DNA from 2 places in the Serratia sp. HNCC26DJ244 genome. Region 2 is predicted to be linked to the other one. Evidence: riboswitches for the same ligand, from Rfam matches in the RefSeq annotation. Region 2 holds a riboswitch; the other holds the start of a gene.
What was found. Region 2 has a riboswitch for thiamine pyrophosphate ahead of thiB (thiamine ABC transporter substrate binding subunit). Riboswitches for the same ligand answer to the same signal wherever they lie in the genome.

Region 1: linked by a shared signal. The riboswitch ahead of thiC (phosphomethylpyrimidine synthase ThiC) and the one ahead of thiB (thiamine ABC transporter substrate binding subunit) in region 2 are both predicted to bind thiamine pyrophosphate.

What each region holds. Positions count from the first base shown of each region.
Region 1 covers NZ_JBXUGO010000028.1:19,202-22,942, forward strand. The annotation lists gene thiC (phosphomethylpyrimidine synthase ThiC) at 1-1,808, opposite strand, end outside; TPP riboswitch at 1,919-2,042, opposite strand; gene rsd (sigma D regulator) at 2,120-2,599, opposite strand; gene nudC (NAD(+) diphosphatase) at 2,755-3,522, shown strand; gene hemE (uroporphyrinogen decarboxylase) at 3,626-3,741, shown strand, end outside.
Region 2 covers NZ_JBXUGO010000002.1:158,995-162,735, forward strand. The annotation lists gene thiP (thiamine/thiamine pyrophosphate ABC transporter permease ThiP) at 1-620, opposite strand, end outside; gene thiB (thiamine ABC transporter substrate binding subunit) at 596-1,582, opposite strand; TPP riboswitch at 1,724-1,885, opposite strand; gene sgrR (HTH-type transcriptional regulator SgrR) at 1,965-3,626, opposite strand; gene sgrT (glucose uptake inhibitor SgrT) at 3,718-3,741, shown strand, end outside.

The DNA of each region.
Region 1 (3,741 bases), on a different contig from region 2:
GCATAGGCTCGCACTTCGTGGGATATCTTCATTGAACAGAACTTTGGCCCACACATGGAACAGAAATGGGCGATCTTGCCAGATGCCTGGGGCAGCGTTTCATCGTGATAGGAGCGGGCGGTCTGTGGATCCAATGCCAGATTGAACTGATCTTCCCAGCGGAATTCAAAACGTGCCTTGGACATGGCGTTATCACGGATCTGCGCCCCAGGATGCCCTTTCGCCAAATCGGCGGCATGGGCGGCGATTTTGTAAGTAATTAGCCCCTGTTTCACATCTTCCTTGTTGGGTAAGCCGAGATGCTCTTTCGGTGTCACATAGCAGAGCATTGCGCAACCAAACCAGCCGATCATCGCCGCACCAATCCCCGAGGTGAAATGGTCATAACCTGGAGCAATGTCGGTGGTCAATGGCCCTAATGTATAGAAGGGGGCTTCAGAACAGGATTCCAGCTCTTCGGTCATGTTGCGCTGGATCCGTTGCATCGGCACATGACCTGGGCCTTCGATCATCACTTGGACATCATATTCCCAGGCAATTTTAGTGAGCTCCCCCAGCGTGTGCAGTTCGGCGAATTGGGCTTCGTCATTAGCATCTTGAATAGAGCCTGGACGCAAGCCATCACCCAGCGATAGTGAGACATCATAGGCGGCACAAATTTGGCAGATTTCACGGAAATGCTGATAGAGAAAGTTTTCCTGGTGATGGGATAGACACCACTTTGCCATGATCGACCCCCCACGGGAGACAATGCCGGTCAGCCGTTTGGCGGTCATCGGTACGTAACGCAGCAACACGCCCGCATGGATAGTGAAGTAATCGACGCCTTGTTCCGCCTGTTCCACCAGGGTATCGCGGAAGATTTCCCAATTTAGGTTTTCCGCCACACCATTCACTTTTTCCAGTGCCTGATAGATCGGCACGGTACCAATCGGCACCGGGCTGTTACGCAGGATCCATTCGCGTGTTTCGTGGATATAGCGGCCAGTAGAGAGATCCATCACGGTATCGGCTCCCCAACGGGTTGACCATACCAACTTTTCGACTTCTTCTTCGATTGATGATGTAACGGCCGAATTGCCGATATTGGCATTCACTTTGACCAGAAAATTACGGCCAATAATCATTGGCTCGGATTCAGGGTGGTTAATATTAGCGGGGATGATGGCTCGCCCGGCAGCCACTTCCTGGCGGACAAACTCGGGTGTAATGTTTTCCGGTAGGTTAGCTCCCCAACTTTGGCCTGGATGCTGTTGGCGTAGGACTTCGCTACAGATACGCTCGCGCCCCATGTTTTCACGGATGGCAATAAATTCCATTTCTGGTGTCACCATGCCGCTTCGCGCATAGTGCAACTGAGTAACACACTGGCCCTTACGCGCTTTACGTGGCTGAGGCAGGTGCTCGAAACGCAGGTGATCCAACCCGGCATCGGCCAGCCGTTGTTGGGTAAACCCCGAACTGACGTGGCTTAGTGTTTCGGTATCTTCTCGTGCTGCAATCCAGCCAGCGCGTAGTTTTTTTAACCCCTGGTGGACATTAATGGTTGCCAGCGGATCACCATAGGGGCCTGCGGTGTCATACACCGGAATGGCTTCGTTCTGTTGATATTGAGGGTTGTCTTTAGTGCCGCCAATCAGCGTTGGGCTCAGCTGAATTTCACGCATCGGTACCTGAATATCGCTACGGGAACCGGCAAGATAGATACGGTGTGAGTTAGGGAAGGTGGTACCTTGTAAAGAATCAATAAACTGTTGTGCTTCATCGCGCTGTTCTTTACGGACACGTGGTTTATTTATGGTAGACATAGCAAATTCCTATCAGTGTGTTGATGTGTGGAAAATTGCTTGTCTGGAGCTTGGCGGGAGTAATGATATTGACTGGCAGCGAGTTAGCCCGCAAAGGGTGGGGCCGCTGCCAATAGATTACTCTTGTTCCCTTCGCGGGTATTAACCCGATCAGGTTCCGCGGATCCCGAATTAACGGTCTCAGCCTGGCTGATTTAATGAAGCAATCAGCGCTAGGCACTCCGACAAGATGTTGCCAGTATAAAAGGCTTAATAAAAACTACAAGCTAACGCGTCATCTTTTGCATTGCTACGGCTCAGTGCTGGTGGCGTCAGGATTGGCTCTGCTGCAAGATCTCCGCTGCCCGTAGAATTAATTGGTCCTCCAGTGCAAAACGTGATGCTAACGTTTCGCCGATATCTGATAACGCCTGGTTGAACTCCAGACAGAGATCTTGGTCGAGTTCAACCCCGCTGTAGCGATCATGAAATGCCATGATGGCTTCGGTATTAGCTTCCAACTTTGGATAGAACTTGGTGGTTAGTGCCATTTTCGGACTGGCGGAGCCTTCCACCTGTTTGATAATTTTGGCATAAACGTGAAAATGCCCCGCAGAGAGGTAGTCCAGCAGATTATGGTAAAAATTCTCCAGCGCTTTGTCATTTAACGGCGTAGGTTTTCCCTTACTCGGTTTGATACCGACTAAAGAATAATAGGCAACCAACAATTGCTCGCGGGCCTGTAGCCACTGATCGACTAACTGATTATTGCCACCAACGCGTTGAGTCAGGCTTTCCAATTGGTTGAGCATAGTTGACTCCGAGAGTAATCAAATTAAATTTTCTGTCACTATGCAGGCTGCTAGGGGCTGCAACTTGCATGAACTTGGGTTATAAACAGTAAGTTATTAAAAGGTGATAAGCCAATGACTAGCTTGCCAGTGACGCAGAGGTTGTGCAACAACATATGGAATTTGCATTAACAGGTAATGAACAAGGCTGGTGGATAGTCAGCCATGAAAGCAAAATCTGGTTACCAAAGGGTGAACTACCGTTTGGTTCAGCAGCAATATTTTCATTGCATGGTCAATTGGCCAGTCAGATTGGCGAATGGGAGGGCGCCCCAGTGTGGTTGGTGCGTCAATCGATGCCGAGGGATATGAACTCGGTACGCCAGTTGCTCGATCTTGATCGTGGTCTGTTTCAGTTGGCTGGGCGGGGTGTGCAGTTGGCGGACTTTTATCGCTCACACCGGTTTTGCGGCTATTGTGGCCATAAAATGCATTTGAGCCGAAGCGAAAATGCTTGCCTTTGTGATCACTGCCGCGAGCGATATTACCCGCAGATCGCCCCTTGCGTGATTGTTGCCATTCGCCGTGATGATGAAATCCTGCTGGCTCAACATGTGCGTCACCGTGGTGGTATACATACTGTGCTGGCGGGGTTTGTGGAGGTGGGGGAAACGCTGGAACAGGCGGTAGCACGGGAAGTGATGGAAGAGAGCAATATCGTTATCAAGAATTTGCGTTATGTCACCTCACAACCTTGGCCATTCCCTCATTCGTTGATGATGGCGTTTATGGCAGATTATCAGGCAGGGGAACTGCAGCATGACCCGAAAGAGCTACTCAATGCTGGCTGGTATCGTTATGACCAATTGCCGCTGTTACCCCCGCCGGGTACTGTCGCGCGTCGCCTGATTGAAGATACGGTAGTGCTGTGTCGGGCAGAATAATAGCTGTCTTTATGACTTAAGTGCCTTGATGATTTAAGTGCTCACGCCAACTTACCCAACCCAGTATACAATGGGGGTTGATGATGACGGGAACCAATAAGAAATGAATGATTTGAAAAATGATCGCTACCTGCGAGCCCTGCTGCGCCAACCCGTGGATGTCACACCAGTATGGATGATGCGTCAGGCTGGGCGTTATTTGCCAGAATATAAAGCCAC
Region 2 (3,741 bases):
CAGAGCATAAACACTAAAGCAGCACTGGGGAAAAGTTGGCGGCGCAGTGCTGGCCACTCGACAAAACGGAACTGCTGCCAGCCGTTCATGCCCAGTTGAGCGGCTAGCTGACGTTGTTCACTCGGAATGTTCTCCAACGCCTGGAGTAATAAACGGGTCGCCAGTGGCAGGTTAAAGAACACATGGGCCAGCAAAATACCTTGCAGTCCATAAGGTGAAAAATGGTAATCCACCCCTAGCCAGGCGCATAGGGCCGCCACCCAACCTTGCCGACCATACACGCTCAGTATGCCGAACACCGCCACCAACACCGGTAACACCAGGGTCATGGCGCATAGACGTAGCAGCAAATTACGGCCTGGGAAGCGCCGACGATACAGTGCCCGGGCAAGCCAGATGGCGGGGAAAACAGAAAACAGGGCCGATAGCAGCGCCTGCCAAAAGGTGAAACGCACCACATGCCACAAATAACGGTCTTGCCACAGGTTAGGCCCGCTGCTTCCAGGGGCGTGCCGCCATAGAGAACCCATGGCGGCTAACGCAATAAGCAGGATCAGGCCTGCGGCGAGCAGCCCAGGCCATAACCAGGCGGCGATCAGTGGCTGACGGCGGTTTGCCATGCCTGAACCCAGTTACCACGTTGCTGTGCTACTTCTTCTGAACTGAATTGCAAAGCGGTTTTCGGCACCATTATCTGTTCGAAATCCGCCGGGAGTGGCGTATTGGTGACTGGATACATCCAGTTACCCGTTGCGATGGTGTTTTGGAATGCCGGTGAAACCATAAATTGCATAAAACGTTCTGCCAATTCAGGCTGCTTACTGGCTTTCAGCCGGCCCGCTACCTCCACTTGCAGATAGTGACCTTCACTAAAGTTTGCTGCGGCATAGTGGTCTTTTTTCTCTTCGATCAGGTGATAGGCTGGGGAGGTGGTATAACTGAGCACCATATCACTTTCCCCTTTCAGGAACAGGCCATAGGCTTCGCTCCAGCCTTTGGTGACGGTGACGGTTTTCTTTGCCAGTTGTTGCCAGGCTTGTGGTGCATCGTCTCCATAGACTTTCTGCATCCATAGCAGCAGTCCAAGCCCCGGGGTACTGGTGCGAGGATCCTGATAGATGATCTTCCAGGGCTGATCGCTACTCACCAGTTCTTTTAAGCTTTTCGGTGGGTTTTTCAGTTTGTTTTTGTCATAGACGAAAGCAAAATAGCCATAGTCATAAGGCACGAAAGTCTGGTCGTGCCAACCGTCTGGGATATTGAACTTGCTGATGTCCACCTGGCTGGCGGTGAACAGACCGGTTTGCTGGGCGGCTTGTAGAAGATTGTTATCTAACCCCAGAACCACATCGGCGGCGCTGTTGCTACCTTCCATTTTCAGGCGATTAAGTAATGAAACGCCATCTTCCAGCGCGACGAATTTCAACTCACAATCACAATCTGCTTCAAACGCTTTTTTTACTGCTGGGCCAGGGCCCCAGTCGGCAGCGAAAGAATCATAGGTGTAGACCGTCAGTGTTGGCTTCGCCAAGGCTGGCATGGTTAATAACAGTAATAAACAAGGTAGGTATTTCTTGACCACTTTGCACTCCTGAAAAATAAGGGGCAAAGGTATCTGAGGGCGGGTTCACTAGCTTATTTCAAATTACCCAATAGCTTAGTCAGCATCTTGGCTAATTCAGGTGCTTACCTGTTGGTAGCCACTGGAAATTGATAGCAGATCAACAACGCAGTACTCAAATCCCTCCGCCGGTATTGACCGGATCAGGTTCGACGGGTGTACTCTCAGCGGAAAAACTGGCTGTGCAGGTGTTGCATCGTATTGAGCAACAGCCCGTTGCGTTTCAGGCAACGATGGGGATTTTCCGCACCCCGTTGAGACGGCGCTATTGTAAAGGCTAATGGATGCGGGTGAAAGCCGATTATCCCATGTGCCGTAAAAGAACAGTTCCTTAGGGGGGCGGTCAAACTTCGGGTGGTGCAAACCAGGCAGATTTAAAGTCAAACCAGCCCAGCGTATTCATTCGCACTCCGCGCATGCTGCATTGACCATGCAGTTGTAACCAGTGATGAAACAAAGGGTGCAACTGATGGCTGCTCACTAGCCGCTGGCTGAATTCTGCAATTGATAGGCGGTTATCTCGCCATAATAGGGCATTTTGTGCCATATCTTCATTCAGGCAATGCTGAATCAACGGTAATTCATACAGCGTAGCAAACAGGGAAAACTCCAGTGGTAGCGTAAAGTTGGCACTGCCCAGCCACAGATCACTTTCTGCCTCGCCTTGATGCCAGGCGTCGTAGCTGATGGTTTGTACCTTGAGGGTGATGTGGTGTTCTGCCAGCAGCGACCTAATGGCTTGCTGGATGGCATGAAACTCGGAGTGTTCACCGTAGAAGGTCAGTGTCAGTGTGGTCAGGTTTGCTGGTTTTTGAGGGGGCTCGAAGGTGCGGTTATGCAACCAGCGTGGCAACATACCATAGGCCGGTGCCCAGTACCGTTGATAGATTGAACTTGCATGGTTAAGCAGTGCAATAGGGTTGAACAACGCACAGAGCCAATGGCGGATTTCGGCATCTGAAGCCAGAGGGGAGCGCTGATCAAACAGTAGAAAGTAGCAGCCTTCTTCTAGCCGGTTTTCCAGTTCATTTTTACCGCTATCATCCCCCTGTAGCTGTACACCGGGATGGATCAGTTCTTCTGCCACTTCCGGTAATAGCCAGATATTAACTTCATCGATGAGGGCGCGATAACCGAAATAGTCATCAAAAGCATGAATTTTCATCTGGCCGTGATGATTGCGCACCACCCGGTAAGGCCCGGTACCCACCGGGTGGCGGGAAAAGTCTGGCAGGCTTTGCCATTCCCGGGGCAGGATCATGGCGTGTACACTTCCCAGCAGCCAGGGCAACCAATAGTCAGGGGTATGGAGATGGACATCAATAACATAAGGGGTAGGGGAAACCACCCGGTCAATATGTGAAAACAGGGGCAGAGAAATAAGACGGCTTAGTGAATAGGTGACATCCTCCATTTCCAGCTCGCGGCCATGATGAAAATGAATCGCCGGGCGCAGATAAAAACGCCAATGTAACGGGTTGATGGTTTGCCAATGATGTGAGAGGTCCGGTTCGAGTTCCCCATTTTCCTCATTTATGCGAGTTAACCCATTGAAAATCTGCCGGGCCAGATGGGTTTCCGAGCGGCGTAGCGCTGAACCGGGCAGCAGATTGTCAAGTTGGCGATAGTAGAGGACCCGCAAGATATGCTTACCTTGGCGGAAGCTGCGTCCTAACTGAGAGAGCAGCATCTGGCGCACCACATTTTTATCGCCCACCAGTTGAACCAGTTGATCGATGCGATCCTGTTCCAATAACTCTTCAGCTCGTTGTTGCTGTAAGGCCAGACCGGTGTAATGAAAATTTAAGCGTGAGCGTTTACCGCGCCCGGATTCGGCTTGCCAGCTCAGCCAGCCTTGTTGTTGCATGGTACTGAGTAGTGAACGGACATGGCGGCGTGAACAGCAGAGTACTTGTGCCAGTTCTTGCAGTGTGGTTTCAATAGATTGCCCGTGGCAGTGTTGCCATAGGCGAATAAACTGTTGTTGCAAGCGCGAAGTGGACATAAAAGAGGAACTCTCTGGGTGCAATTCGTCAATTTATCTTTCCCTATATTACGCTGATAATGTGGTTAGTTGAAACAGCGGAGGGAGATTGATGAACCTTTTTTTAGCCAAACAA